DNA from 3 places in the Pseudarthrobacter sp. CC12 genome. Region 1 is predicted to be linked to each of the others. Evidence: predicted binding sites of a transcription regulator. Region 1 holds the regulator's gene; each other region holds the start of a gene.
The links. The regulator HrcA, encoded in region 1, represses chaperone genes, less so after heat shock. The targets are predictions, from matches to a motif close to TTNGCACTCGNNNNNNNCGAGTGCNAA.

Region 2: the regulator HrcA is predicted to act here: its motif matches at 7,776-7,802, upstream of groES (co-chaperone GroES).
Region 3: the regulator HrcA is predicted to act here: its motif matches at 7,638-7,664, upstream of PV772_RS17065 (FmdB family zinc ribbon protein).

The regions. Positions count from the first base shown of each region.
Region 1 is NZ_JARDJH010000002.1:218,662-228,124, forward strand. Features, by position in the region: gene ybeY (rRNA maturation RNase YbeY) at 1-200, opposite strand, end outside; gene PV772_RS02625 (PhoH family protein) at 197-1,285, opposite strand; gene PV772_RS02630 (GerMN domain-containing protein) at 1,697-2,614, shown strand; gene PV772_RS02635 (16S rRNA (uracil(1498)-N(3))-methyltransferase) at 2,607-3,380, opposite strand; gene dnaJ (molecular chaperone DnaJ) at 3,383-4,510, opposite strand; gene hrcA (heat-inducible transcriptional repressor HrcA) at 4,597-5,610, opposite strand; gene PV772_RS02650 (DUF3097 domain-containing protein) at 5,781-6,632, shown strand; gene PV772_RS02655 (DUF4870 domain-containing protein) at 6,754-7,164, shown strand; gene hemW (radical SAM family heme chaperone HemW) at 7,201-8,430, opposite strand; gene lepA (translation elongation factor 4) at 8,456-9,463, opposite strand, start outside.
Region 2 is NZ_JARDJH010000028.1:7,976-18,377, forward strand. Features, by position in the region: gene tsaB (tRNA (adenosine(37)-N6)-threonylcarbamoyltransferase complex dimerization subunit type 1 TsaB) at 1-497, shown strand, start outside; gene rimI (ribosomal protein S18-alanine N-acetyltransferase) at 542-1,012, shown strand; gene tsaD (tRNA (adenosine(37)-N6)-threonylcarbamoyltransferase complex transferase subunit TsaD) at 1,009-2,100, shown strand; gene PV772_RS16940 (glutamate--cysteine ligase) at 2,137-3,288, opposite strand; gene PV772_RS16945 (glycoside hydrolase family 3 N-terminal domain-containing protein) at 3,663-5,111, shown strand; gene PV772_RS16950 (shikimate 5-dehydrogenase) at 5,154-5,972, shown strand; gene PV772_RS16955 (class I SAM-dependent methyltransferase) at 5,999-7,237, opposite strand; gene PV772_RS16960 (hypothetical protein) at 7,292-7,672, shown strand; gene groES (co-chaperone GroES) at 7,959-8,252, shown strand; gene groL (chaperonin GroEL) at 8,331-9,941, shown strand; gene PV772_RS16975 (dihydrofolate reductase family protein) at 10,078-10,402, opposite strand, start outside.
Region 3 is NZ_JARDJH010000028.1:33,876-44,277, forward strand. Features, by position in the region: gene PV772_RS17045 (DUF3817 domain-containing protein) at 1-438, shown strand, start outside; gene guaA (glutamine-hydrolyzing GMP synthase) at 542-2,131, shown strand; gene PV772_RS17055 (DUF4011 domain-containing protein) at 2,261-6,460, shown strand; gene PV772_RS17060 (RcpC/CpaB family pilus assembly protein) at 6,472-7,200, opposite strand; gene PV772_RS17065 (FmdB family zinc ribbon protein) at 7,310-7,582, opposite strand; gene PV772_RS17070 (5-formyltetrahydrofolate cyclo-ligase) at 7,693-8,313, opposite strand; gene galU (UTP--glucose-1-phosphate uridylyltransferase GalU) at 8,419-9,324, shown strand; gene PV772_RS17080 (GNAT family protein) at 9,329-9,949, shown strand; gene PV772_RS17085 (hypothetical protein) at 10,031-10,402, shown strand, end outside.

The DNA.
Region 1 (9,463 bases):
GGCACCGAGAGCACATCCGTGGCGCCCGGTTCGTCCATCAGTTCAATGTGCAGCTTCTCCATGGCCGGCTCATCCACGAGGAGGATGGACAGTTCGGCCTGCGGATGGATGTAAAGGTGTTCGAAGATGTACCGTGACAGTTCCACAAGCGCGGACTCATCCACCTGGATGCCGGACTCGTTGTTGACCTCGATACTCACGCGTGTTCCCCCCGTTTTTCGCGGCTTGCTGAATGCTTGACGCGGCTCCGCTGGGCTTCGTCCCAGATGCTGTACGCGTTTACGATGTCGCCGACCAGCCTGTGCCTGACGACGTCGGCGGCGTCCAGGACGGAGAAGTTCACGCCCTCGATCCCCTGCAGGATTTCTTCGACGATCCGCAGCCCGGATCGCGTCCCAAAGGGAAGGTCCACTTGGGTCACGTCTCCGGTGACCACCATCTTGGACCCGAACCCGAGCCGGGTGAGGAACATCTTCATCTGTTCCGGCGTGGTGTTCTGGGCTTCGTCGAGGATGATGAAGGCGTCGTTGAGGGTGCGTCCGCGCATGTAGGCGAGGGGTGCCACTTCGATGGTGCCGGCGGCCATGAGCCGGGGAATGGATTCGGGGTCCATCATGTCGTGCAGGGCGTCGTAAAGCGGCCGCAGGTAGGGATCGATCTTGTCGCTGAGCGTGCCCGGCAGGAACCCGAGACGCTCCCCCGCCTCTACCGCAGGGCGCGTCAGGATAATCCGGCTGACTTCCTTCTGCTGCAGTGCCTGCACGGCTTTCGCCATGGCCAGGTAGGTCTTGCCGGTACCGGCCGGGCCGATACCGAAGATCACCGTGTTGGCGTCGATGGCGTCAACGTAGGTCTTCTGGTTGAGCGTCTTGGGCCGGATGGTCCTGCCGCGGCTGGAGAGGATGTCGTGCGTGAGCACGTCCACGGGATTCTGCAGCGACTGCGTGCGGAGGAGGGCCACCAGCTGTTGCAGCACCGCTGGGGTGATGACGGTGCCCCGGGCCACAAGGCCACGGACCTCCTGGAGGAGCCGCATGATGCGGGGAACGTCGCTGACCGGTCCGCTGATGGACAGTTCGTTGCCGCGGGCATGGAAGTTGACGTCCGGGAACTGCTCCTCGATGAACCGCAGTGCCTCGTCATGACTGCCGAGCGACTGAACCATCTGGTCGGAGTTCTCGAAGAGGACTACTTCGGTCCGGATGCCGGGAAGGGAGTGCGGGAATTCCCCCGGACTGCCATCGCCCGTGTTGAGCCGGCGCTTACCATTTGCTGATTCAGTCATGGTGCTGGCCCGCAGGCCCGTGGTCCCCTCAAAGATCGACATCAGTTGTTCGCTGCAGCCGATACCCGATGAACGGGGCACCTGCCGGCGGTCCCTTTATCTTACGCCAGCACACGCCCCGGCCGGATACCTGCCGGGCCAGTGACCTGCACCTCCGCCACCCTGAAGAGCCGTTTGCGGGCAGCGAAAAGCAGCGTTTGGTATCAACTTCATATCGGCCTCATATCGTTCCCGTTGCAGTTGGGGCCGGGGAGGCGAATGCGCGGTTGGGGCGGCCCTCCCCTGTGTAATGCTGGAAATCCAGCATCTGCTGGAACGCCAGGCCGCCAGGGGGATCGGCCCGCCACGCCATGAAAGGACAAGGGCAGGACAGTGCCGGAAACCTCTGTGCCCGAAAGGGCAGGACGACCCATGGGCCGCCTGCGCCCGGCCGTCCTGGCAGGAATCCTGGTGCTCGTTCCGGTCCTCACTGCCTGCACTGCCGAAGGCGGACCAGCCCCCACGGGGACCGTCGCCTCGGTCCCCGCCACAGGCGGCACCATGCCGGACGCTCCCTCCACCAGCGCCCCCCTGGAAACCACCCAGTCCTCCAACAAGGCGCCCGTGTACTGGATCGGCCGCACGGGCGGGAACGTCTTCCTCTACCGCGAGTTCCGGGACGTCCCGGAACAGGAAAACCCGGTGACCCGCGCCCTGCGCGCCATGATGTCAGAGAAACCGCTTGACCCTGACTTCTTCACGCCGTGGCAGAACCCGGACAAACTTGCCACGTCCATTTCAGGCAAGGACATCATCACCGTTGACGTCTCCGCAGATGCCTTCAACAGCAACCTCGACGCTGATATGGCAGCCCGTGCCATCCAGCAGCTGATCTATACGGCCACCGCCGCCGCTGCCAGCTCGGGCCTGATCGACACCGGGCAGCAGGTCCGGGTCCGGATCCTGGTGGACGGCCACACGGACTACGTGGCGTTCGGAAAAGTCCAGCTGGGCGCGCTGATGACCCGGGCCGCCGGCCTGGTGGCACCGGTCTGGATCATCGATCCCCAGGAAAACACCGAGGTGCCCAGCGGCAGCGTGAAAATCACCGGCCGCAGCACGTCGCCGGGGGCAAAGCTGCACTGGCAAATCCTGCAGTCCGGGGACGGTGGCAGCAAATCGCCCTTCCTGACCGGAGAAACCACGGCGGCCGCCGGGCAGGGGCAGGCCGGAGATTTCACGCTGGCGCTCAACCTTCCGCCGGGCGACTATGAGCTCCGGGTGGCCCAGGCAGGTTCCGGCGGGGAGCCGGACCGCAATGAGGACACGAGGTCCTTCAAAGTCAGGTAGCGGTCCACCGGCCAAGGATGTCGCTTGCAAGCACGACGGCGGCGGGACCGGCTGTGGAGGACCGCAGGACGTGGTGCCCCAACAGGGCAGTCACGGCACCTTTGTCGCAGAGTTTCGTTACTTCCCGCGGGCTGATTCCACCCTCCGGACCGACAATCAGAAGGACTTCCAGGATTCCCGTCCGGGCATTCCCCTGCCACTCTTCAAGGACAGCACGCAGCGGGCGCACTGCGTCTTCGTGCAGGATGACTGCCAGGTCAGCGGCCTCCACTGCAGCGGACAGCCCTGCTGTTTCAACCGCTGCCCGGACTTCGGGAATCCAGGCCCGCCGGGCCTGTTTGGCGGCTGCCGCCACGGCGGATTCCCACTTGGCGTGGGCGCGGGCGGCCCTGTCGCCCTTCCACCGGACGATCGACCGTTCCGACTGCCACGGTATGACGGCGTCGATCCCCAGTTCGGTGGCCGTCTCGATCGCCAGCTCGTCACGATCTCCCTTGGCCAGCGCCTGGACCAGCACCAGCCGTACGTCCGGCATTTCATCCGTGGCCACGGCACCGCACTCCACTTCAAGGCCGGAGGGTGCAGCGGAGACGACCTTTCCGGTCATGCGGGTGCCGGCCCCGTCGACGATGTCCACCGACTCCCCCGGCGACAGCCGTTTAACCGTGACTGCGTGGCGTGCCTCGGAACCGTCCAGGACAAAGTGGCCGCCGGGGGCCATTCCGGCCAGCGACCCGGCGGGTGTGAAGAAGACGGGATTGCTCACCGCTACAGGTTACCGAACCGGTCCCGGAGCTTGGCGAACATGCCGCCGCTGGCAGCGAGCTTTCCCTCTGTGATCTGTTCCCCGCGAAGCTTGGCGAGCTGCCGGAGGAGGTCTTCCTGCGCCGGGTCGAGCTTCGCCGGGGTGTCCACCTGGAGGTGGACCTTCAGGTCCCCGCGGCCGTAGCCGCGCAGGTGGGTGACACCAAGGCCGCGCAGGGTGATGACCTCGCCGGACTGTGTTCCCGGCTTGACGTCGATGTCCTGGGTGCCGTCGAAGGTTTCCAGGTTGACGTCGGTGCCCAGGGCAGCGGCAGTCATGGGGATGTGCAGGGTGGCGTGCAGGTCGTCGCCTTCCCGCACATAGGTGGCGTCATTGTTGACGCGGATTTCCACGTACAGGTCGCCGGCGGGGCCGCCCGCCGGGCCGGCCTCACCCTGCCCGGAGAGCTGGATCCTGGTTCCGGTGGCTACGCCGGCGGGGACCTTGATGGTCAGCGAACGCCGGCTGCGGATCCGGCCCTGGCCGCTGCATTCGTTGCAGGGGTCCTTGATGACGGTGCCGAAGCCTTCGCAGGTGCCGCAGGGGGCCGCAGTCATGACCTGGCCCAGGATGGAGCGGACGGCCCGCTGGACCTGGCCGCTGCCGCCGCAGATGTCGCAGCGCTCGGGGTGGGTGCCGGGCCGGCAGCAGGATCCCTCACAGGTGGGGCAGACCACGGCGGTGTCCACTTCGAGCTTCTTGTTCACGCCGAACACGGCGTCGCGAAGGTCGATCCGGACGCTGATGAGGGCGTCCTGGCCGCGGCGGACACGGGAAGCCGGGCCGGAGCTGCCCCCGGCGCCGAAGAAGGTGTCGAAGATGTCCTGGAATGCGAAGCCCTGGCCCGCGTAGCCGGCTCCGCCGAAGCCGTTGTCCGTGCCGTTCTCGTTGCCCGTGGTGTCGTAGATCCGCCGCTTCTGGGGGTCGGAGAGGACCTCGTAGGCGTGAGTTACTGCCTTGAAGCGTTCCGAGGCATCCTCACCGGGGTTTACGTCCGGGTGGAGGGTGCGGGCCAGTTTGCGGTAGGCCTTTTTGATCTCTTCGCCCGTAGCTTCGGGTGAGACTCCAAGGACGTCATAGTGGCTGCTCAAAGTTCGTATCTCTTCCTTGTTGTACTGCGTTCAGTCGGGCGGCCCGGCCCGTTGTTCCCGGCCGGAACATGCTCCGGCCGCGCGGGTCAGGGCCCCAAAATCCTGGAAAGGTACCGGGCCACTGCCCGGACGGCGGCCATGGTGGTGGGGTAGTCCATCCTGGTGGGCCCGAGGATTCCTACCTTGGCGACGCTGTCGGGGCCGTAGCCGGTGGCCACCACCGACGCTTCGGCCAGGCCGTCGTAGGGGTTTTCCCTTCCGATGCTGACGGCAACGCCGCGGTGGTCCTGGGCCATCTCGCTCAGCAACCGCAGCATCACCACCTGCTCCTCGAGGGCCTCGAGCACGGGACCGATGCTGAGGGGGAAGTCAACGTTTGACCGGGCCAGGTTGGCTGTCCCGGCCATGACCATCCGGTCCTCCCTGGTGTTTTGCGCCAGCCCCTCGAGGCCAAGTGCCAGGGCGTGCGCAGCCTGCCGCTGTGCCTGTGCCGTGCCGGCCACGACGGAGGGAAGCGCCGTGGCAAGCCGGCTCAGCGGCGTCCCGGACAGTGCGGCGAGGAAACGCGTGCGGAGTGCTGCCACTGCGTCGTCGCCCAGGTCCTGGCCGACGTCGATGACCCGCTGCTCCACCTTGCCGCTGTTGGCAATGAGGACCACCAGCACCTTGCGGGGGGCAAGCAGCACGAATTCGATGTGGCGCACCAACGCCTTGCTGAGGTGCGGGTACTGGACCACAGCCACCTGGTTGGTCAGCTGCGACAGCAGCCGGACGGTGCGGTCCAGGACGTCGTCGAGATCGTCTGCGCCTTCAAGGAGGGACTGGATAGCCCGGCGTTCGGCCGCCGACAGCGGCTTGACTGCCGAGATCTGGTCAACGAAAAGCCGGTAGCCCTTGTCCGTGGGAATCCGCCCTGCACTGGTGTGGGGGGCCGTGATTAATCCCTCGTCCTCAAGGGCCGCCATGTCATTCCGGATGGTTGCGCTGGAAACCCCAAGGTGGTGCCGCTCAACCAGGGCTTTCGACCCAACCGGCTCGCGGGAGTGGACGTAGTCCTCCACGATGGCCCGCAGCACTTCCAGTTTGCGTGGCTCGCTCACTCTCCACCTCCATCCATGGTGCAGGGCCCATGCCCCGCCAGATGCCACCTTGTTAGCACTCGACATGCCTAAGTGCTAACAGTCTATTATGCCTTGGCCCGTTGTTAGCATTGGTACCGCTCCGGGCGAAATTCCGGTGCGGAGGACCTAGCGCTAGGCGGATCGAATCCATGGATTACCAAAACTGGGGGCCCCGCGGCATTTCCGCCCCGGCCAAGTCGGAATTGCCCGAGGTGCCGGTGGAGCGGGGCATGGTGCTGGAGGATGTGCAGTCAGGCTGGGTAGGCGCCGTGACGCGGGTGGAAAAGTCCGGAGGGATGCACGTGGTTGCCCTGGAGGACCGCCGCGGGAAGTCCCGGTCCTTCAAGCTGGGCTTCGGTTTCCTCCTGGAGGGCCGCCCCATCAGGCTCATACCCCCGGCGCCGCGGCCGGCTGCCGGCGCTCCGGTTGCCGGCAGGACGGCCTCCGGTTCTGTCCGGGTCGCCGGCCAGCGGGCCCAGGTGGCCAAGGCAAGCCGCATCTGGGTGGAGGGCAAGCACGACGCCGAACTCGTGGAAAAGGTCTGGGGCGACGACCTTCGGGTGGAAGGCATCGTCGTCGAACCCCTGCACGGCATCGATGATCTGGCGGCGGCGGTTGCCGGCTTCAACCCCGGTCCCGGCCGGCGGCTCGGCGTCCTTGTGGACCACCTCGTTCCGGATTCCAAGGAGTCCCGCATTGCCGACGCGGTCATGGCATCCCCCGGCGCGGCCGGGAATGTCCTGATCGTGGGACACCCCTATGTTGACGTCTGGCAGGCCATCCGGCCGGCGGTCCTGGGCATCGACAAGTGGCCGGCCGTGCCCCGCGGACAGGATTGGAAGACCGGGATCCTCAAAGCCTTCGGCTGGCCGCATACGACCAAGGAAGACATCGGCCTCGGATGGCAGAAGCTGCTGGGCGCCGTACGCACCTACGCCGACCTGGAAGCATCGCTGCTGGGGCGGGTTGAGGAAGTCATCGACTTCCTCACCGTGCCCTGAGGGGCGGACACCGCGCCGGAAGCCAGTATTCTTGGTAGTGCAATGCCGCCTTTTTCAGGGGCATTGCACTACGCGCCCGTATTTGACGTCAGCACCACTTGCATCTCCGAAGGAACAGACTGTGGCAGAAAACGCACGTGATCACAGGGATGGCCAGGGCCGCTCCGAGTACCATGGCGTCCCCGCCAATGCCCTGCCGCTCACGGCCAGCGAAGACCGCCAATGGGCCACGCTGGCACATTTCGGCGGGATCCTTGGCTGTGTCCCCTCGCTGCTGATCTACCTGATCTTCCGCGACCGCGGGCCGTTCACCGCGCAGGAATCCAAAGAGGCGCTGAACTTCAGCCTGCCGCCCACCATCGCCGCCGTGCTGGCCAACATCCTGGTGTTCATCCCCTATGTTGGCAACATCTTCGCCGTGATCGCGACCCTGATCTGGGTGGCGCTGACCTGCTTCTCGGTGGCCGCAGGAATCCACGTCAACAAGGGCCAGCCGCACCGCTACCAGTACAACCTGCGCTGGCTCAAGTAGCGGCGCAGGCCCTCCCCCTGGACGCGCCGGCGGCCGTCAGTCCGGAAGGACGCGGCGGACCACAGCGTCCGCCAGGAGCCTGCCCTTCAGCGTAAGGACAAGGCGGCCCTTGAAAGCGGCGGCCGGCTCCACCAGGCCGTCAGCGATGAGCCCGGCAACCTGGTGCCTGCCCCCGGCGCTGAGGGCCGAAACCTCAAGCCCTGACTGCAGGCGCGCCTCCAGCATCACCCGCTCCATGTTCCTGGTTCCGGCGTCAAGGGTTTCCCGGCCCGCCGCGGGCGAATGCCCCTGGGACAGTCGGTTGGCATAAGCGGACGGGTGCTTCACGTTCCACCAGCGCACCCCGCCCACGTGCGAATGCGCGCCGGGGCCGATGCCCCACCAGTCGTCGCCACGCCAGTAGGCCAGGTTGTGGCGGCACGCGTGCTCCGGGCTCCGCGCCCAGTTGCTGACCTCATACCAGCCGAGCCCGGCGTCGGTGATGAGCTGGTCAGCGAGTTCGTACTTGTCGGCGTGGTCGTCGTCGTCAATTCCCGGCACCTCGCCGCGGCGCATCTGCGCCGCCAGCTTGGTCCCGTCCTCGACAATCAGGGCGTAGGCGCTGATGTGGTCCGGCTGGTAGGTCAAGGCAGTTTCCAGGGAGTGTCGCCAGTCGGCCAGCGACTCCCCCGGCGTCCCGTAAATCAGGTCCAGGCTGACATCCAGCCCTGCCTCCCGCGCCCACTGCACCACCTGCGGAACCCTGCTGGGGGTGTGGGTGCGGTCCAGGACCTTGAGCACGTGCGGGACGGCGGACTGCATCCCAAAGGAGACCCTGGTGAAGCCCGCCTCCTTGAGGACGGCAAGGGACTCCGGCGTGACCGAATCCGGGTTGGCTTCCGTGGTGACCTCGGCGCCGTCCTCGATGCCCCACCGGTCAATGGCGGCGCGAAGGATCAGGGCGAGGTCATCGGCCGGAAGCAGGGTGGGCGTGCCGCCCCCGAAAAAGACAGTGCTGAGCTTGCGCTCCGGCAGCCCGGAACGGGTCATCACCCTGGCGGCCAATGACACTTCCGATACTGCCGTTTGGGCGTAGGCGTCCTGTGACGCGCCGCCACCCAGTTCCGTGGCGGTGTAGGTGTTGAAGTCGCAGTACCCACAGCGCACCGCGCAGAACGGGATGTGGACATACAGGCCAAAGGCCCGGGCCGCCGCACCGTCTGCTGCCTGGGCAGGCAGCAGACCGTCCGACGGCGCCGGGTCGCCGAGGGGAAGCGTGCTGGGCATCAGCGGGTCCCCTGCTGCGCGGTGGTCACTTCTTCTTGGCCTTGTCCTTCGATTCGTCGGTGGTCAGGGCGGCGATGAACGCTTCCTGCGGCACCTCCACCGTGCCCACCATCTTCATGCGCTTCTTGCCTTCTTTTTGCTTCTCCAGCAGCTTGCGCTTCCGGGAGATGTCACCGCCGTAGCATTTGGCCAGCACGTCCTTGCGGATGGCCCGGATGCTTTCGCGGGCGATGATCCTGGAGCCGATTGCCGCCTGGATGGGCACCTCGAACTGCTGCCGCGGGATGAGTTCGCGGAGCTTCCCGGTCATCATCACGCCGTAGGCATAGGCCTTGTCCCGGTGGGTGATGGCGCTGAAGGCGTCCACTTGTTCGCCTTGGAGCATGATGTCGACCTTCACAAGGTCGGCAACCTGTTCGCCGTCGGCCTTCCAGTCAAGGGAACCGTAGCCACGGGTCTTGGACTTCAGGATGTCGAAGAAGTCGAACACGATTTCCGCCAGCGGCAGGCGGTACCGGATTTCCACCCGGTCCTCGGAGAGGTAGTCCATGCCGCCCATGACGCCGCGGCGGGACTGGCACAGTTCCATGATGGCGCCGACGAATTCGTTGGGGGCCAGGATGGTGGCCGACACCATGGGTTCGCGGACCTCAGCGATTTTGCCCGTGGGGTACTCACTGGGGTTGGTCACGCGGACCACCTTCTTGTCCTCCAAAGTCACCTCGTATTCCACGTTCGGTGCGGTGGAGATCAGGTCGAGGTTGTACTCACGCTCCAGCCGTTCGCGGGTGATCTCAAGGTGCAGCAGGCCCAGGAAGCCCACGCGGAACCCAAAGCCCAGCGCGGCCGAGGTCTCCGGCTCATAGACCAGTGCAGCGTCATTGAGCATGAGCTTTTCGAGGGCGTCGCGGAGTACCGGGTAGTCCGCGCCATCCAGCGGATACAGGCCCGAGAACACCATGGGTTTGGCGTCGGCGTAGCCGGGCAGGGACTCGGCCGCCGGCTTGGCAAGGTTGGTGACCGTGTCGCCCAC
Region 2 (10,402 bases), on a different contig from region 1:
TGGACGCCCTGGCAGTGGGGGTTGGTCCTGGTCCGTTCACCGGGCTTCGCTCCGGCATCGCCACCGCCCGCACCTTGGCCTATGTGTGGGGAAAGCCGCTGCACGGACTGGTGAGCCTGGACGCGATGGCCCTGGAAGTTGCCGAGTCCACCGCCGCCGTCGCCGAGTTCCTGGTGGTGACCGATGCCCGCCGCAAAGAGGTCTACTGGGCCCGGTACAGCTTGGCTGACGGACAGCTGCCCGTGTTGGAGGACGGCCCCCACGTCGGGTTCGCGTCTGACCTCCCGGACCTGCCTGCTTTCGGCGCCGGCGCGGGACTCTACGCCGATGTGCTCCGGGCCCATCCGGATTTCGCCGCGGAGCAACCGGATGCCCTCTATCTCGGCCAGTTCGCCCTGGCCCGGCTGGCGTCGGGACACACCCTGCTGGACTCCACCCCCCTGTACCTGCGCGAATCCGATGCCCAGGTGCCCGGACCACGGAAGCGGGCATTGTGAGCACCACCCCGGACCCGCGCGCGGCTGACGTCACCGTCCGCGACATGACGCTGGACGATATTCCCGCCGTCGGCGCACTGGAACACAAGCTCTTCCCCATTGACGCGTGGCCTGTCCAGATGTTCCTGGACGAACTTTCCCAGCCGGAGACCCGGCGCTACCTGGTGGCGGAGACCACGGGTGGCATCGTGGGCTACGCCGGGCTGATGTGCATCGAGCCCATCGCTGACGTCCAGACCATCGCCGTCGTCCCCGAGCACGAGGGGCGCGGCATCGGCAGCACGCTCCTCACGCAGCTGATCGACGAGGCCCGGCACCGCGGCGCCGCTGACGTCCTTCTTGAGGTCCGGGCCGACAACCCTCGGGCACAACAGCTCTACGTGCGGTTCGGCTTCGAACAGATCCACATCCGCCCCCGGTATTACCGCGACGGCGTGGACGCCCTCATCATGCGGCTCCAGCTGGCCGCGCCTGAAACTGACGGACACGAAGCAACGGAAGCAGGCCAGGCATGAACCGTACGCAGCCCCTGGTGCTGGGCATCGAATCGTCCTGCGACGAAACCGGCGTTGGCATCGTGCGTGGCACCACCCTCCTGACGAATACGGTCTCTTCCTCCATGGACGAGCACGTCCGCTTCGGCGGAGTCATCCCCGAGATCGCCTCCCGGGCCCACCTCGATGCTTTCGTTCCCACCCTCGAACAGGCCCTGGCCGACGCCGGCGTGACCCTGGACGAGGTGGATGCCATCGCCGTAACCTCCGGGCCTGGGCTTGCCGGCGCGCTGATGGTGGGCGTGTGCGCCGCCAAGGCGCTCGCCGTGGCCACCGGAAAACCCCTGTTCGCCATCAACCACCTGGTGGCGCACGTTGGCGTCGGACTCCTGGACGACCGTGCCACCGGCCGCAGGCAGGAGCTGCCGGAAAACCTCGGAGCCCTGCTGGTTTCCGGCGGCCACACCGAAATCCTGCGGATCAACAGCATCACCAGCGACGTGCAGCTCCTGGGCTCCACCATCGACGACGCCGCAGGCGAGGCCTACGACAAGGTGGCGCGCATCCTGGGGCTGGGCTACCCCGGGGGACCGGCCATCGACAAGGTGGCCCGCACCGGCAATCCCAAGGCGATCCGCTTCCCCCGGGGCCTCAGCCAGCCGAAATATATGGGCACGGCCGATGAACCCGGCCCGCACCGGTACGACTGGTCCTTCAGCGGACTCAAGACGGCCGTGGCACGGTGCGTAGAGCAGTTCGAGGCCCGCGGCGAAGAGATTCCCGTGGCCGACATTGCCGCGGCGTTCCAGGAAGCCGTGGTGGACGTGATCTCCTCCAAAGCGGTTCTGGCTTGCCGGGAGCACGGCATCAAGGATGTCCTGCTGGGCGGCGGCGTAGCGGCAAACTCCCGCCTGCGGGAGCTGACCGGGCAACGCTGCGCCTCCGCCGGTATCCGCCTGCACGTCCCGCCGCTGGACCTGTGCACGGACAACGGCGCCATGGTGGCCGCCCTCGGCGCGCAGCTGGTGATGGCCGGCGCCGACCCAAGCGGCATCGGCTTCGCCCCGGACTCCTCGATGCCCGTCACCTCGGTCTCGCTCCCCGCCTGACACCCGGCAAACCCTGCGAAACGGGAAGGGGGCTGGTCAGGCGGTGGGGCCGTTGCGCATCTGCTTGACCAGGTCCAGCACCACGGCCTGCAGGTTTCCGCCGTTCTCGGCAGCCACCCGGCGCTGGCGCTGGTACCCGGCGCCGCGGCGGATGATCTTCTCGACGTCGGCCAGTTCGTCGGAGCAGCGCAGCTTGGCCGCGACCGGTTCAAGCCGGTTCAGGGTCTCCAGCAGGTGGTCGGTGACCAGCTGCTCCTTGCCCGCGGCGTCGAGGATGATGATGGCGTCCAGGCCGTACCGGGCAGCCCGCCACTTGTTCTCCTGGACGTGCCACGGCGGCATGGTGGGGATGGTGCCGCCATTGTCCAGGGTGGTGGAGAACTCATCCACCAGGCACTGCGTGAGCGCCGCGATGGCCCCCACTTCCTCCAGGGTGGCCAGGCCGTCGCAGATCCGCATCTCGATGGTGCCCAGGGCGGGCACCGGCCGGATGTCCCACCGGATCTCCGAGATGGTGTCGATGACGCCCGTGGTGAACATGTCCTGGACATAGGACTCGTACTCCGCCCAGGACGTGAACTGGAAGGGTAAGCCTGCGGTGGGAAGCTGCTGGAACATCAATGCACGCTGCGAGGCGTATCCGGTGTCCTCGCCGCCCCAGAACGGGCTGGAGGCGGAGAGCGCCTGGAAGTGCGGGAAGTAGTTGACCAGGCCGTCCAGGACCGGAAGGGCTTTGTCCCGGCGGTCCAGGCCCACGTGGACGTGGACGCCGTAGATGACCATCTGCCGGCCCCACCACTGGGTCCGGTCGATGAGCTTGGCGTAGCGCTCCTTGTCCGTCACGGGCTGCAGCTGCGGGGGGCTGAACGGGTGGCTGCCGGCGCAGAACAGCTCAACGCCCATGGGATCGGTGATTTCACGCACGGCAGCGACGGACCTGTTGAGGTCCTCCTTGGCCTCGGCGGCCGTTTCGCAGATCCCGGTGACCAGTTCCACCGTGTTGAGCAGCAGTTCCTGCTTGATGTGCGGATGTTCGTCGTCTTCGTTGAGCTCGGGATGGCGGGAGGCCACGCCGCGGAGCACCTGGTTGGCCACGGAAGCGAGCTCGCCCGTCTTTCCGTCCACCAGGGCAAGCTCCCACTCAACACCGAGGGTTGACTGCCTCGATGACGCGAAGTCGATCTTCACACGTTTCCTTACTGTCCGGTTTGCCGCTGGCTGAAGCCGCTCACAGGCTGCTGCCGGCAGGGGAACGGGTGGTTCAAGTCTAGTGCAGGGGTAGCATCGTACTGATGGCACCGTTCCCCCCGCGTCATAGTCCTGCCAAATCCTTCCCCCTCCTCGCCGCCCTTTCCGCACTGGCTCTGGCATCCTGTTCGGCCTCCCCGGGCGCCGCCCCGCCGTCGTCCTCCGCGCCGCCCACCGGGGTGTCCCCGTCCGCATCAGCAAGTACGACGCCGGCGCCCCCTTTGGCTTCCCCGTCACCTGATCCGGGTTCCCGGCCCTTGGGGTGGGGGCCGGAGCAGCGGGACCAGGACGCCGCGGCGGCGGCCGTCGCGGCCATGTCGCCCGAGCAGAAAGCCGGGCAGGTCCTGCTCCCGTTCTTCAAGGGCAACCAGGTGGAGGCGCAGGCGGCGCTCATCCAGCGCCTCCACCTGGCAGGGTCCATCATCATGGGGGACAACGTGCCCCGCGACCCGCGGGGCCAGGTGGACGTGCCCGGAATGGGTGCCGTGAACCAGCGGTTGCAGCAGGCTGTTGCCGCGGACGGCCGGCGTTGGCCGGGGATCATGAGCGTAGACCAGGAAGGCGGGGCGGTGGCACGCCTGGGGCAGCCGCTCACCGAATGGCCCGCGCCCATGAGCTACGGGGCCGCTGGCAACCTTGACCTGACGCGCAAGGCCGGCAAGAGCCTGGCAAGCGAGTTGGTGCCGCTGGGCTTCGACCTGGATTTCGCACCGGACACTGATGTGACCGTCGGTCCTGCAGACCCGACCATCGGCGCCCGTTCCATGTCCTCTGACCCTGCTGCGGCGGCAGCCCAGGGAACGGCCTTCTCCCAGGGCATGCTGGACGCAGGGGTGCTCCCCACCGTCAAGCACTTTCCCGGGCACGGCTCGGTGACGGCGGATTCCCACCTCAGCCTCCCCGTCCAGCAGGCAGGCCTCGACGTGCTGCGGGGCCGGGACTGGAAACCCTTCGAGGCTGCCGTCGCCGCGGGCCTGCCCGTTGTCATGACCGGACACATTGCCGTGCCCGCGCTGGAACCCGGTGTGCCGTCGTCGCTCTCCGCACCGAGCTACGCGGCGCTCAGGGGTTTGGGCTTCAAGGGCGTGGCCGTGACCGATGCCCTCAACATGGGCGCCGTCGAGAACCAGTACCCGGCCGGCGCCGCTGCAGTGAAAGCACTGGCCGCCGGCGCCGACCTGCTGCTGATGCCTGCGGACGTGGAGCAGGCGCACGCCGCCATCGTCCAGGCCCTGGCCGCCGGGACCCTTCCCGCCGCACGCCTGGATGAGGCAGCGCAGCGCGTGGCCACCATGATGATCTGGCATGCCCGCACCACGCCGCCTGCCGGAACCCCGGGCGCGGGTGCTCCGGCAGGAAGCGGGGCAGCGCTGTCGGCCCAGGTCTCGGCGTCGGCCGTCACGGTTGTCTCCGGCCCCTGCAGCGGACCCTTGGTTCCCGGCTCCGTGCGGGTGGCCGGCGGGGGACCGGGGGACCGGGAACGTTTTGAAGCCGCCGCCGCGCGCGCCGGGATTTCCATGGGATCAGGGCCGGTGGTCAACCTCATCGGATTCGGCGGCAAACCGGCGGGCGGGGACATCGCCGTGTCCCTCGACGCCCCCTGGCCACTCCAGGGGTCCAGCGCCCCGGTGAAGCTGGCACTGTACGGACGCACCGATGCCGCCTTCGACGCCTTGGCCGCCGTACTGGCAGGGAAGGCCCCGGCCCCGGGAAAGCTGCCCGCCGCCGTCGGGCCCTTCCCGGCCGGAACCGGCTGCCCCTGAGCCCCTGGCCGCGCACGCCCGCAGGAACGCTTTAATGGTCTGGTGCCCATTCTGAATAAAGACATGACCCTCTGCATCTCGCTCTCGGCCCGTCCCAGCAACAACGGGACCCGGTTCCACAACCACCTTTACGGGCAGCTGGACCTGAACTGGATCTACAAGGCGTTCGCGCCCACCAACCTCGAACAGGCCATCGCGGGTGTCCGCGGGCTGGGCATCCGTGGCTGTGCCATCTCCATGCCCTACAAGGAAGACGTCATCGCGCTGGTGGACGAGATGGACCCCTCCGCCAAGGCCATCGACTCCGTAAATACCATCGTGAACACGGACGGGCATCTCAAGGCGTACAACACGGACTACACCGCCATCGAACAGCTCCTCGCCACCAATGAAGTCCCTACCGACTATTCGGTGCTGGTGCAGGGCGCCGGCGGCATGGCCAAGGCCACCGTTGCAGCCCTCCGGGACGCAGGATTCCGGGACGTCACCGTCATCGCCCGGAACGAGGCCGCCGGGCGTGCGCTGGCGGACCAGTATGGCTTCCAGTGGCGTGCAGCGCTCGACGGCGGGACGGCTGACCTGATCATCAACGTCACCCCGATCGGCATGGCGGGCGGCGCGGAAGCCGACAGCCTGTCCTTCCCCGCCGAGGCCATTGACGCGGCACGGCTGGTGTTCGACGTGGTGGCGCTGCCCGCAGAAACGCCGCTGATCCGCGCCGCCCGCGCCGCGGACAAGCCGGTCATTACGGGGGCCGAGGTGGCCACCATCCAGGCGCTGGAGCAGTTCGTCCTGTACACGGGCGTGCGTCCCACGCCGGACCAAGTGCGGGCGGCCGAGGACTTCATGCGCGCCCAGTAGCAGGGGCCGCGGCGCCTGGCCTGGAGTCAGGCGGGCTCCACCACGATGGCCACCCGGTCCTCGCCGATGCGCGTCAGGACCAGGGTGGCCGTCCTACCGCCCTTCTTCGCGTTCTTTCCGCCGGGCAGCAGCTGCTTCCGCAGCTCTTCCGGAGTGACCGCCGTGCCGCGCTTCTTGATGTCCAGCACGGTGATGCCCTCCTGCTTTACCCAGGCCTTGAGCGCCTTGACGTTGTACGGCATGACCTCCAGGACCTTGTAGGCACGGGCGAACGGGGTGGCCAGGAGCCTGGGCGCGCAGATGTATGCGATGTGTTCATCCACCAGGTGGCCGCCGAGCTGCAGCGCCACGTCCGCCACCAGCCCGGCACGGATCACGGCGCCGTCCGGTTCATACAGGTACCCCTCCACGGGGCCCATCGGCGCGGCAGGGCCCGCGCCGAAGTCCTCGGCACTGGTCAACTCCGCCGGTGCCTGCGGCCCCAGGACCAGCGCGGCGCGGCGGACTCCGGGCCGGCGAACGCCGTTGAACCACAGGGTCACCTCCGTGACGTCACCGGCCACCGACACCCACTGCGCCTCGCAGCCCGCAGGCACGGACTCGTGCGGCATGCCCGGGCCCATCTTCACGCCCACGGCCTTGCCCTGGGCAGCCAGTGACTCCACGAAGGACAACGGCGGCGAGAATGCCTCAGGGTCCCAGATCCGCTTGGTGCCGGAGCTGGAGGTGACCCGCCGGGCCGGGTCCAGCCAGACGCCGTCCATCCCGTCCAGGGGGACGGACGAGGCGTCGGCATGCACCACCGTGGCGTTGGGGAAGGGAATGAGGTTCACGGTGGCGCAGGCCGCGGTGGTTTCGTCCATTTCGACGGCAGTGACGTCGAGGTCCAGGGAGGCCAGGGCCAGGGAGTCCGCGCCCAGGCCGCAGCCAAGGTCCGCCACGTGGCTGATCCCGGCGGCCGCGAACCGCCGGGCGTGGTGGGCGGCGACACTCAGGCGCGTGGCCTGTTCCAACCCAGCCTGCGTGAAAAGCATCTGCCGGGCGAATTCGCCGAATTTGGACTCCGCCCTGGTGCGCAGCCGCGATTGCGTCAGGACGGCCGAGACGAGTCCTGCAGGGTGACCTGCCTTCCGAAGTGCTGTGTTGAGCTCGAACGAGTCCTCATCGCGGTATGGGCCCAGGGACGCCAGCAACTCCCAGCCCTCCGGGGTCAGCAACGGTGCGATTTGGTCCTGTGCCATCTGGTCCTGGGGAGCGTGAGCCATGGGTTCCAGCCTAGCGGAGGAGTGCATGCGCGGGATGCGGATACTGTTGAATCCATGGATGAGAGCGCAGCCCCCCGCGAGCCCGATGACCACGAACCGGGGGACCACGGGCCGGCCAGGTTCGCCCGTCCCGTCCTGATTGCCGCCGCCGTGGTGGCCGTGGTCTGCATCGCGCTGCTGGTGATCATCTTCCTCTTGGACACCTTCAACGCGACCGTTTATTCGGTAGGCGGCAAAAACGTCCAGGACAACACCCAGGAGGCCAGGGACATCCGAGGGCTGTACGACGGCGCGCGGGCCGGGAGCATCTTCTTCCTCGTTGCTGCGCTCCTCGCCGCGGCAGTGTCCGGCTGGGTGCTGTACAGGGGACGGAACCAGGACGACGGCGAAACCGACGGCGGCGAGGACGTGGACTTCGACGACCTGGGCCGGTGACGACGCGGGGCACCGACCACCCGGGCTGCCGGGATGGGGTGCCTACCCTCCCCGGCGGCCCACCGCCGTCGGGCGCCAAAGGGTGTACGCCCATGACGAAACGTTGGCACTCACCTTGACCGAGTGCTAACCCTTACATAGAGTCTTCATTAGCACTCTCCCTAGGAGGGTGCTAACACATGAAGAGCTGCCAGCCAGGCTGCTGCCGGCACCGCGACGACGGTTTGCCAGCTACGGCGGAAAGCTTTCCAGTCCACGAATTTGCTGACGAAAAGGAGAGGTCCGAGTGTCGGTCTCTATTAAGCCTCTTGAGGATCGTATTGTTGTCCGCCCGCTCGAAGCCGAGCAGACCACGGCTTCCGGCCTGGTCATCCCGGACTCCGCACAGGAGAAGCCGCAGGAAGGCGAAGTTGTTGCAGTTGGCCCCGGCCGCTTCGAAGATGGCAACCGCGTTCCCGTTGACGTAGCAGTTGGCGACGTCGTCATCTACTCCAAGTACGGCGGAACTGAAGTCAAGACTGGCGGCACCGAGTACCTCGTGCTGTCCGCCCGCGACGTCCTGGCAATCGTCGTCAAGTAACTCTTCGGATCCCCGTGCTGCCGGCCATGCTCATGCTGGCCGGCAGTGCGGGGTTTCTGTCTTTGAAAGGACAAAACCATGGCAAAGCAGCTTGCGTTTAACGACGCTGCCCGCAGGTCCCTTGAGGCCGGCATCGATAAGCTCGCGAACACCGTCAAGGTGACGCTCGGCCCCCGCGGCCGCAACGTCGTCCTGGACAAGAAGTGGGGCGCCCCCACCATCACGAACGACGGCGTCACCATCGCCCGCGAAGTGGAACTGGACGATCCCTACGAGAACCTTGGCGCCCAGCTGGCCAAGGAAGTAGCCACCAAGACCAACGATGTTGCCGGCGACGGCACCACCACCGCCACGGTCCTGGCCCAGGCCCTGGTCAAGGAAGGCCTGCGCAACGTTGCAGCCGGCGCTGCCCCCGGCCAGATCAAGCGCGGCATCGAGGTTGCGGTTGAGGCCGTGGCTGCCCGCCTGCTCGAAAACGCCCGCCCGGTCGAAGGCACCCAGGTGGCTAACGTTGCCGCCATCTCGGCGCAGAGCGACGAGATCGGCGAGCTCCTCGCCGAGGCCTTTGGCAAGGTAGGCAAGGATGGCGTCATCACCATCGAAGAGTCCTCCACCACCCAGACGGAACTGGTCCTCACCGAGGGCATGCAGTTCGACAAGGGCTACCTGTCCCCGTACTTCGTCACCGACGCGGAGCGCCAGGAAGCAGTCCTCGAGGATGCACTCATCCTGATCAACCAGGGCAAGATCTCCTCGATCCAGGAATTCCTGCCGCTGCTCGAAAAGGCCCTGCAGAGCTCCAAGCCGCTGTTCATCATCGCCGAGGACGTTGAGGGCGAGGCCCTGTCCACGCTGATCGTCAACCGCATCCGCGGCACCCTGAACGTCGTGGCTGTCAAGGCTCCCGGCTTCGGCGACCGCCGCAAGGCCATGCTGCAGGACATCGCCACCCTCACCGGTGCACAGGTTGTCTCCCCGGAACTGGGCCTGAGCCTGGACTCCGTAGGCCTGGAGGTGCTGGGTACTGCCCGCCGCATCACCGTCACCAAGGACAACACCACCATCGTGGACGGCGCCGGTTCGGCCGAGGACGTGGCTGCACGCGTCGCCCAGCTGCGCGCCGAGCTGACCCGCACCGACTCCGACTGGGACCGCGAGAAGCTCCAGGAACGCCTGGCCAAGCTGGCCGGCGGCATCGGCGTCATCAAGGTTGGCGCTGCCACCGAGGTTGAGCTGAAGGAAAAGAAGCACCGCATCGAGGACGCCGTGTCCTCCACCCGCGCTGCCCTCGAAGAAGGCATCGTGGCCGGTGGCGGTACCGCCCTCATCCACGCCCTCAAGGCACTGGACGAGGACGCTTCCGTGAAGGCCCTCGAAGGCGACGCCGCCGCAGCTGTCGGCATCGTCCGCCGCGCACTGGTGCAGCCGCTGCGCTGGATTGCCCAGAACGCCGGCTTCGATGGCTACGTTGTCACCTCCAAGGTTGCCGACCTGGAGACCAACAACGGCTTCAACGCCAAGTCCGGCGAGTACGAGGACCTGATCGCCGCGGGCGTCATCGACCCCGTCAAGGTCACCCGTGCAGCCCTCCGCAACGCGGCCTCCATCGCCGCCCTGGTTCTCACCACCGAGACCCTGGTCGTGGAGAAGCCGGCCGAAGAGGACGAGCACGCAGGCCACAGCCACTAGGGCTGCACCTTAGCGGCTTTCCGCTGAAAAGGCTGGTCCGGCATCTGCCGGGCCAGCCTTTTTCATGCCCTTCACAGGATGCCAGGCTAGGTTGCTGGGCCCACGCCGCCAGGGTCCCTGGCCGAGCGAAGCGAGGTTAGGTTGCGGCCATCTCGGACGTCTGCACTTCTCCTCCGCGTTCGTACACCAGCGAGACCGCCCCTTTCGGGAAGCTGCGGGCCGGCTCGGCCAGCGTGAAGGTGGAGGGCACCGTTCCAGTGCCGAACAGGCGCTTTCCCTGGCCCAGGACCACCGGATACAGCCAGAAATGGAGCCGGTCCAGCACATTGGCCGCCATGAGGGACCGGATCAGTACCCCGCTGCCGAACATATGGATCTGCCCAAACCCGTCCCGTAGGCCCCCCGCGGCCGCGGCATCCGGCAGGACAGTGGTGCCTGCCCAGTCCGGGTCCGCCATTGTG
Region 3 (10,402 bases), on a different contig from region 1:
TTCGGCGGTACCGAGGCCCAGATCCGGTCGGCCCTGAAGTTCTACAAGGTCATGGCCTACCTCACCGGCACCATGCTCCTGCTGCTGTGTGCGGAACTGGTGGCACGCTACGGCTTCGGGCAGTACCTGTTCGCCGGGGGGACCAACGCGGTGACCGGGCAGCCGTTCGGCTTCGGGTTTGCCGACGCCGAACCGGCGGGGGTGCTCAACGGCATGAACGTCTCCGTCACCGTGCTGATCGTCCACGGCTGGATGTACGTTGTGTACCTGATCTCGAACTTCCGGCTCTGGTCCCTGATGCGCTGGCCGTTCCTGAAACTTGTCCTGCTGGCACTGGGCGGTGTGGTGCCGTTCCTGTCCTTCATCGTCGAAAAGAAGTTCCACGCCGAGGTGGAGGCCGAGCTGGCCGCCAACCCGCAGGCACCGCAGCGCTACTGAAACGTGCCTCGCGCGCGCCGGCCACCCGCCGTCGGACGTCTGCTCCGTCACAGCCGGGCCTCTCAAGGTGCGCCGGTGCAAGGGCGCAAAGTAGGCTATTACGGTGACTACTCCCACTGCATCCCAGACTTCCCAGAAGCCGGTGCTGGTTGTTGATTACGGTGCCCAGTACGCGCAGCTGATTGCCCGCCGCGTCAGGGAAGCGAACGTGTATTCGGAAGTGGTTCCGCATACCTGGTCCACCGAGCAGCTCCTGGCCAAGAATCCCGCCGCCATCATCCTTTCCGGCGGACCTTCCAGCGTCTATGCCGACGGCGCCCCCAGCGTGGGTGCCGACCTCTTCGAAGCGGGTGTTCCCGTCTTTGGCATCTGCTATGGCTTCCAGGCCATGGCCAACGCCCTGGGCGGCAAGGTGGACAAGACCGGGCTGCGGGAGTACGGATCCACGGAAACCACCATCCTGGGCGAGGGGCGCTCCGTGCTGGAGGGCATGCCCCAGCACCAGAAGACCTGGATGAGCCACGGCGACTCCGTCCACCGGGCGCCGGAAGGCTTCGAAGTCCTGGCCACGACGGCGGGCGCGGAAGTGGCCGCTTTCGCCAACGAGGAAAAGGGCCTCTTCGGTGTGCAGTGGCACCCTGAGGTCAAGCACTCCGCCTACGGCCAGCAGGTGCTCGAGAACTTCCTGTTCAACTGCGCCAAGATCGAACCCAACTGGACCACCGGCAACATCCTCGAAGAACAGGTGGAGCGCATCCGCCGGCAGATCGGGGATGCCCGTGTCATTTGCGGCCTCTCCGGCGGCGTCGATTCCGCCGTGGCGGCAGCACTGGTCCAGCGCGCTGTGGGCGACCAGCTCACTTGCGTGTTCGTGGACCACGGCCTCCTGCGCGAAGGCGAAGCCGAACAGGTGGAGCGCGACTTCGTGGCCGCCACCGGCGTGAAGCTGTACGTGGCCAACGAACAGGAGCGCTTCCTGTCCGCGCTGGCCGGCGTCAGCGATCCCGAGACCAAGCGCAAGATCATTGGCCGGGAGTTCATCCGCGCCTTCGAAGAAGCAGAACTGGCCATCATCGCCGAGGCCGCAGCCCACGGCGAGAAGATCAAGTTCCTGGTCCAGGGCACGCTTTACCCGGACGTCGTCGAATCCGGCGGCGGCGAAGGTGCAGCCAACATCAAGAGCCACCACAATGTGGGCGGCCTCCCCGATGACCTGCAGTTCGAGCTCGTTGAGCCGCTGCGCGCACTGTTCAAAGATGAGGTCCGTGCCGTGGGCGCCCAGCTCGGCCTGCCGCAGGAAATCGTCGGCCGCCAGCCGTTCCCCGGCCCAGGCCTCGGCATCCGGATCGTCGGCGACATCACCAAGGAGCGGCTGGAACTGCTCCGCAAGGCCGACGCCATCGCCCGCGCCGAACTGACCGCAGCCGGGCTGGACAACGAAGTATGGCAGATGCCCGTGGTCCTGCTCGCGGAGGTCCGCAGCGTGGGCGTCATGGGCGACGGCCGCACCTACGGCCACCCCATCGTGCTCCGTCCGGTGTCCTCCGAAGACGCGATGACCGCCGACTGGTCACGCCTGCCGTACGACCTGCTTGCCCGCATCTCCAACCGGATCACCAACGAGGTTGACGGCGTCAACCGGGTGGTGCTGGACGTTACCAGCAAGCCGCCGGGAACCATCGAGTGGGAATAGCGTCCTAGTGGCCGGCCTCCGTCAGCGGAGGCCGGCCACTGCCTTTTCCCAGCGAATTCCCCGGCAATTTCCCGTGCCCCAGTGTTGCGGTCTCTCAAGTCCGGCGCCGGAGCGGCTACTCTCGAATCTATGCCGGTATGGTCCAGGGCGTCACGTGCAAACGCAGAAAAGAAGGCAGAAGTGTCAGTTGGTCAAGGCCACCCGGAAGGCTCCGAAGAGCTTCGTAAATGGCTCTCCGGGCTCAAACCCGTCACCGGCGCGGACACGATGCTGCGCTTCACCAAGACGCCGGAAGGTTCCATCGACCTCACTTCGGCGCACCCCTCAGGCCTCGCCCAGCTCATGGCCGGGCGCCGCACACGCCTGTCCACCCTGATTCGTGACCGGCAGCAGTATGTCGTGGCCGCCAGGGCGTCGCGCAACATCCGGTCCAAGATCTTCGAACTCGCCAACGACCGCGGCATCGATGCCGGGTACCTGTCCGCAGGCACCGTAGTGTGGACGTCCGCCGTCGGCGGCAAACCCCAGCGCGTCTCCGCTCCGGTCATGCTGACCGCCATCTCCCTCACGGTCCGGCCGGGAGAGGATGACTTCGAACTGCAACTCACCGAACAGGCCCAGATCAATCCCGCCCTGGTCCGGCACCTGAAAAACATCCACGGGATCGTTTTCGACGTCAATGCCGTGACCCGCCTGGCCTACAGCACCGCCCGGTTCGACCCCCAGCCCGTCCTGGACCGGCTGGCCACCCTTATCCGGCCCATCCACGGCGTCGAAACCCAGCACAACCTGCTGGTGTCCACCTTTGCCGACCTGTCCGGCAACCTGGACGACCCCTGGATCAACGATTCCAACCCCATCGTCTCCGCCCTGGCCACCGCTGCCGGCGGTGAAGTGATAGACGTTGAGGATCCGGACCCGTCCCGCTTCCCGCACCTGGACAACCGGCACCCCAAAGACGAACTGCTGCTGCTGGACGCCGATACGGACCAGCAGTACGTGGTCGACGCCGCCCGGGCGGGCGACTCCCTGGTGGTCAGCACCCCGCCGGGAACGGGCCAGACCCAGACCGCCATTAACACCATCGGCGCGCTGGTGGATGCCGGCAAGACGGTGCTGGTGGTGGGCGACCGCCGCGCCAGCCTCAATGAGGTCTCCGGCCACCTGGAGTCACTGGGACTGGAATCCATCCTGTTCCAGCTGACCGGAAACGTCACGGCCCAACAGCTGAAGGGCCAACTGGTCCGGGCAATCGTCCGCAACGAAAAGTCGTTGGAACCGCAGCTTGGAAACCTCCACACCACCCTGACCGAACACCGGCATGCCCTCATGGACCACGTGGCATCGCTCCACAACGTCCGCGAGCGGTGGGGCTGCTCGCCCTACCAGGCCATGCAGTCGCTTGCCGAACTCACCTCCATCCACCCTGCGCCGGCCACCACCGTCCGGCTCAAGCGAAGCGTCCTGGACAGCATCCGGGACCGTGAAGAACTGGCCGGCCGCCTCCGCCGCGCAGCCGAACTGGGCAGCTTCAGCAAGGCCGCCACCACCAGCCCATGGCACGGCGCCAGGCTGCTGACCCGCAAGGAAACCGAGGAAGCCCAGGACCTGGTCCGCTCCGTGGCCAAGAGCCTTCCCGCCCTGCGCGACCGCATGGACGCCGTTGCGGAGCACGCCGAAATCCGTCTGGGCGAATCCTTCGCGGAATGGGGCGAACAGCTTGAACTGCTGGTGGCCGTCCGCGGCAGCCTGGACAAGTTCACCCCTGACATCTTCGACCGGCCGGTGACCGACCTCATCTCCGCCACGGCGCCGTCCGCCTGGCGGCGTGAGCGCGGCATTGAACTGACCGCCATGCAGCGTTCCAGGCTGCGCCGGGTGGCCAAGGAGTACGTCCGTCCGGGCGTCCACATCGCCGACCTGCACTCGTCCCTGGTGCTGGTCCAGGAACAGCGTGCCCTCTGGGCGGCCTACGCCACCACGCAGCGCCATCCCGCTGTTCCCTCAGGCCTGGCCGAGATGATTGCCATGTACCGGTCCCTTGACCAGGAGCTGGCACAGCTGGGCGCGGCACTGCGGCACACGGAGGACGGCGGGGCACTTTCCACCGTTCCTTACACGCAGCTGATGGAGCGCCTGGAACGCCTGGTAGCGGACACCGACACGCTCAAGACCCTGCCCGAACGCACGCTCCTCATCGAGAACATGCGCGAACACGGGCTGGGTGAACTTCTCGCCGACCTCGCCGAACGGGAAGTTCCGGAACGATCCGTCGCCGCGGAGCTGGAGCTGGCCTGGTGGCAGTCCGCCCTGGAGGCGATGATCAGCGGCGACGACTACCTGGCAATGTCCGACGGCGATGCCCTCCGCCAGCTCGAGGCAGAGTACCGGCTGGCTGACAACGCGCACATTGCCAGCGGCGCCGCCCGGTTGCGGTGGGACCTCGCGGAACGGTGGCGCACAGCCATCTCTGCCCAGCCGCGCCAGGCAGACCTCCTGCGCAGCCTGCTCAAGGACGGCAGGGTTTCCCTGGCGTCCCTGACTGCCCAGGCACCGGAGCTGATCGGCACCCTGGTTCCGGTGTGGTCGGTCAGCCCCTACCTGATGACCGGACTGCTACCGGCCGAACAGCACTTTGACGCCGTCGTCATCCTTGACGCCGAGGCCACTTCGCTGCAGGCTGTCCTGCCCTCCATTGCCCGGGCACGGCAGGTGATTGCGTTCGGCGATCCCCGCATTGCCACGCCGCGGACGTTCACGGTAGGGGTGGAGCGGCTGGCCGCTGGAGAGCCCGCCCATCACCGCGTCGAGAGCGCATTCACCGCCCTCTCTGCAGTGCTGCCGGTGTGGCGGCTCAACGTGGTGTACCGGGCAGTGGACGAGGACCTGGTCCTGCAGCTCAGCAAGAATTTTTACGACGGCGGCCTGCGCCGTCTGCCCGAAGGCCAGTCAGCCACAGGCTTGGACCGGTCCCTGCTGGTGGAATACCTGCCGGACGGCACCGGCCTTCCCAGCGCTGACCACGAGGGCGTGGAGTCCGTGGTGGCGGAGGTCAACAGGGTAGTGGAGCTGGTGTTCGAACACGCCCGCCTGCGTCCGCGGACCTCCCTGGCGGTCGTCACCGCCAGCCTGCGGCACGCCGCCAGGATCGGCGAGTCCATTAGGCTCCAGCTGTCCAACCAGCCGGGCCTGGCCGGGTTCTTCGGCGCCGGCCCGGAGTCCTTCCGCGTGGTGGACCTGGAACGCGCCCAGGGCCTGGTCCGCGACCACGTCATCTTCTCGCCCGGATTCGGGCGGACCCCGCACGGCCGTGCGCTCCACAACTTTGGGCCGCTGTCCGCTGAAGGCGGCCGGGAGAAGTTCGCCCTGGCCATGACCCGGGCCCGCCGTTCCCTGCACGTGCTCACCTGCTTCCGGCCCGAAGACCTGGACCACACCCGGCTTACCCACGGCGCGGTGGACCTGTACGCGCTTTTGGACCGGGAAATCGCCGGCAACACGGACCTCGGTACTCCCGCGTCCCGTGCTGCGGCCAGTGAACAGGCACTTGGCGCGGACCCGTTGGTAGCGGACCTGGGCGACCGTTTGCGTGCCCGTGGCGCCAGGGTCTGGCACCAATACGACGGTGCCATTGACGTGGTTGCGGCCGCGGACCCCTTGAACACGATGGGCCAGGATGATTCCGACATTCCGCGACCCGTAGCGATCGAGTCCGACGGAACTGCGCAGTACCGCACCATGAGCGTGCGTGAGCGCAGCAGGCTGCGCCCGCAACTGCTGGAACGCCTCGGCTGGCGGTACATGCCGCTGTGGACCATCGAGGTCTTCACGGACCCCTCGTCCTGCGCGGACCGTATTGCCGGCTACCTGGGCTTGGAAAAGATGGTGCTTCCGGGCCGCGCCAGCCAGTCCGTGGGGTTCCTTGACGACGACGTTGACCAGGCGCTCAATGGAATTGATTCTGCGCCGGCCGCGGGAGCTTCCTACCTGTCCCGGGATTCCGGCGCAGCACGGGACGGCGGCGGTGGACGCCAGGAGGCGGACCCCATGACTGAGGAAAAGAAGCCTGCAGACGGCAGGCCTGAGGAAAACGGCCGCGAGGAAGAGATGCGCCAGGACGAGAACGTGAACAAGCAGCCGGAAACAGCAGCTGATGGCGGAGTCCCTGCGGGGCCGGCCGCTCCCACCCCCACGTCCCGGACGGCTCCGGGTGGTACCGGGGCGGTCCTCCCCACCAAGGCCGCGGAGGACGATGCCCGCAGCTGGGGTGACCGCGAGGAGGACCACGACGCGTGGCTGAAGGAACAGAAGCCGCCGCACTGGGGCTGACCGCCACCAAGTCACTGCGGGCCGACCAAAACAAAGAACAGCCTGCCTTGGGTGGAGGCTCCGGCCAGGCGGGATGATTGTTCGGCCGTGGCTGCCACCACGATGAGGCCATCCGTCTCCGAGGTACCCAGCCATTGTCCGCTCTGGCCGCCCTTGTTGGAGGTCCACAGTACCGGGACGGCGGACGCCAATACTTCGGAGGGACCCTGCTGGTCGAACCCGTTGGCTGATGTGAGCACCACATTGACCAGCTGGCCGGGGGAGACCAGTTGGATGGACGAAGGGTCAGCCATTCGCAGTGGCACAGCGGCAGACCCCGGCGGCGTACCTGCTAGGAGCCCAGGGCCCACCAGCTGGGCATCGGACAAAAGTTGGCCCTTCCGCATCGGCGCGGCCAGCTGCTTGCCCTTGGCGGCGGCCTCATCCTGGAGGAAGCCATCGGCGACCATGCCGGGCGGCACCTGGACCCGCGCCACGTCCGCTTCGGTCACCGCTGTCCCCGCGGCCAGGTCGCGGGCAGCGGCCAGCGCAGTAGCTGTGGAGAGCGGGGCGGGGGTGACCTGCTGGACGGCGACAGCGGCGGCTGCTGACAGCAGCAGGGCAGCGGCAAGCCTGCGGTTGCGGTTCAGCCAGGCGGCGAGCCGGGCGGCAGGCGGACGCTTCCCGGGGCTGCGGCCGACGCCGCCAGTGTTCGTTGGATACCTGATGCCGGTGCGGCCACGGCGGGGGAATATGGGCATGCGCCCACGCTAGCTGTAGCCGCAACCGCCCGGGAGCCGGGACTGCGGCTATGTGGACAAAAGCGGCCGGCGCTGGAACGCGCCGGCCGCCGTCGAAAGAATGTGCCCGTTAGCTCGCGGCAGCTGCCGGTGCCGCCGCGGCGGGGGCGGCAGCGGGTGCGGACGGAGCCGAAGCCGGGGCGGGGGAGACGGAGCTGCCCTTGGAATCGCGGGAGTCCGTGCGGTAGAAGCCGGAGCCCCTGAAGACCACGCCAACGCTATTGAACTTCTTGCGCAACGTGCCCTGGCATTCAGGGCAGGATGTCAGGCTGCTGTCCGAAAACGACTGCACGATGTCGAAGGCGTGGCCGCAGTCCTTGCAGGCGTAAGCATATGTTGGCACTGGTGCTCCTCCTCTTGGGCAAACGAGAGGTCCCGTGCTGCCACATGGTTAACCATTAGCAGTCGCAGGGCCTGAGTGCTAATTCTATCACTGCGCCGCCGGCCGTGTGCTCAGGCCGCCCCGAACAGGGGCCGGTGCCCGGAGGGCGAAAGAACGGCCGGAACGGGCCTGTCGAACTCCTCTGCTGGGATGCTGCCGGCGGGCAGTAATTCATCGTCGTAGATAACAGCGGACAAAGGGATTTCCTTCCCGGCCGTGGCCAGGTGCCCCAGGAATTTGTCGTAGTAACCGCCGCCTTGGCCAATCCTGTTGCCGGCAAGGTCCACCGCTGTGGCCGGAATAAAAAGCACCGACGCATCGCCCGCGGTTTCGGGGCCATGGCGGTGCCCCGCAGGCTCCAAAATGGGGGCATACCTGCTGCGTTCGAAGCCGGTGTCCGGCGTCCAGAAAACCCAGCTCAGCTCCCGTGCGGGTTCGCACACCGGCAGCAGGACCTTGTGCCCGCTGCGGTACAGGGCGTTGATCAGCGGCAGGGTGGGTGGCTCCTGGCCCACGCCAAGGTAGACGCACGCAATGCCAGGGCGGCCCTCCGTGACCGATCCGGCCCACGCGTCCCCGTGGGTGGCCAGAGCCAGGCCCGCTGCTTCAAGCTGGGCCGGCGCGAGGCCTGCCCGCCTGCGGCGATGACTGGCCCGGATCCCGTCCTTGATGGCGTTCGACTTCTGCAGCATGTTGTCCTCCCTGCGTCGCCCCGTGGTCCGCAGCCTGCAGCCCGGGTGCCGGCCCGTCGCATCGGTAGTTACTGAAATACTTGACGCTGACGTTAGATTAGTCCGGTGAACACCAGTAATCCCAGAGTCCGCAAAGCCGTCATTCCCGCAGCGGGCCTGGGCACCAGGTTCCTCCCTGCCACCAAGGCTATGCCCAAGGAAATGCTTCCCGTCGTGGACAAGCCTGCCATCCAGTACGTCGTGGAGGAAGCCGTCCACGTGGGCCTCAGCGACGTGCTGATGATTACCGGCCGCAACAAGCGGGCCCTTGAGGACCACTTCGACAGGGTGCCATCCCTCGAATCGACCCTCCGGGAAAAGGGCGACACCGAAAAGCTCGCGTCCGTTCAGGCAGCGAGCCAGCTGGGCGATATCCACTACGTGCGGCAGGGCGATCCGCACGGGCTGGGGCACGCAGTGCTCCGGGCAAAGCAGCATGTGGGCAATGAAGCCTTCGCTGTCCTGCTGGGCGATGACCTCATCGACGCCCGCGACGAACTCCTCAGCACCATGATCGACGTGCAGGCCCAAACCGGAGGGTCCGTCGTCGCCCTCATCGAAGTGGAACCGTCCCAGATCAGCGCCTACGGTTGCGCCGACGTCCAGGAGATCGACGGCGGAGACTACGTTCGGGTCAACCGGTTGGTGGAGAAGCCCTCGCCCGAGGAAGCGCCGTCCAACCTTGCACTGATCGGACGCTATGTCCTGCACCCCGCCGTGTTCGAAGTCCTCGAGCACACGAAGCCCGGCCGTGGCGGCGAAATCCAGTTGACCGATGCCCTCCAGGAACTGGCCACCGGTGACGGCGAGGGGCACGGAGTGTACGGCGTGGTGTTCCGTGGCCGCCGCTACGACACCGGCGACAAGCTGAGCTACCTCAAGGCCTGCGTCCAGCTGGCCATCGACAGCGAGGACCTTGGCCCGGGCCTGCGGGAATGGCTTCCGGGCTTCACCGCCGGCCTTTCCCGGTAGCGCCGTGCGCACTGGAACCATCTGGCCGGTCACCCTTGAGTGCGGCGACCTGGTCCTGCGGCCCATCCGGTACCGCGACAAAAAAGAGTGGACCGAAGTTCGGTACCGGAACAGCGAGTGGCTGGCGCCGTGGGAGGCCTCCAACCCGGACCCGCAGGGCGGACTTCCTGACTACCGGCACATGGTGCGGTCCCTGAATATCCAGGCCGCCCAGGCCACCGCGCTTCCCTTCCTCATCACCGAGTGGAGGCAGGGTCTGCGGAGCCCGGCCATCGTGGGCCAGTTGACAGTGTCTTCGATCGTCTGGGGTTCGGCGATGATGGCTACGTTGGGCTATTGGGTGGACCAGTCCCGGGCCGGGCGCGGGATAGCCCCCACATCCGTGGCGCTGGTAACGGACCACTGCTTCCGGGCGCTCGGGCTGCACCGGATGGAAATCAACATCCGGCCCGAGAACGGCCCGAGCCTGCGGGTGGTGGAGAAGCTGGGGTTCAGGGACGAGGGCTACCGGCCCCGTTTCCTGCACATCAACGGCAAATGGGCTGACCACAGGTCGTTTGCGCTCACCTCGGAAGAGGTCCCGGAAGGCCTGCTGGGCCCGTGGCTGGCATCGCGCCGGTCATAAATCCAACGGTTTGCCTATGCGGACACGACACACCGCTGCTAATGCGGCCTGAGCAGGCATGATGCTCATACGGTTTTGAGTGTGGACTTCCCCCTTAGCAGCTCAGTGATCCTTGTGGTTGCCGTCGCGCTCTGGATTGTGTGGGTTGCCCCCTACGTCCTCCGGAACCGCCGGCAAAAGTTCCAGCCCGCCGTCGATTTCCTCGCAGACGCCCCCGCCGATGAGAGGCCGGACCCCCAGTCCGGCCTGGTCCGAAACGTCGCCGCCCAGCAGGAGAAAGCCATGGAACCCAGGAAGAGCGCCGCATCCGCTGCCGGCACTGCAAGTACTCCACCTGCGGCGCCGTTCCGCATCCGCTACGGCCGGACATCGTTGGCTCTCGTGGGGCTGCTGTCACTCGTCACCGCCTTCATCTCCGGCGTGATTCTTCTTTTCGGCATCGGTTCGCCCGCC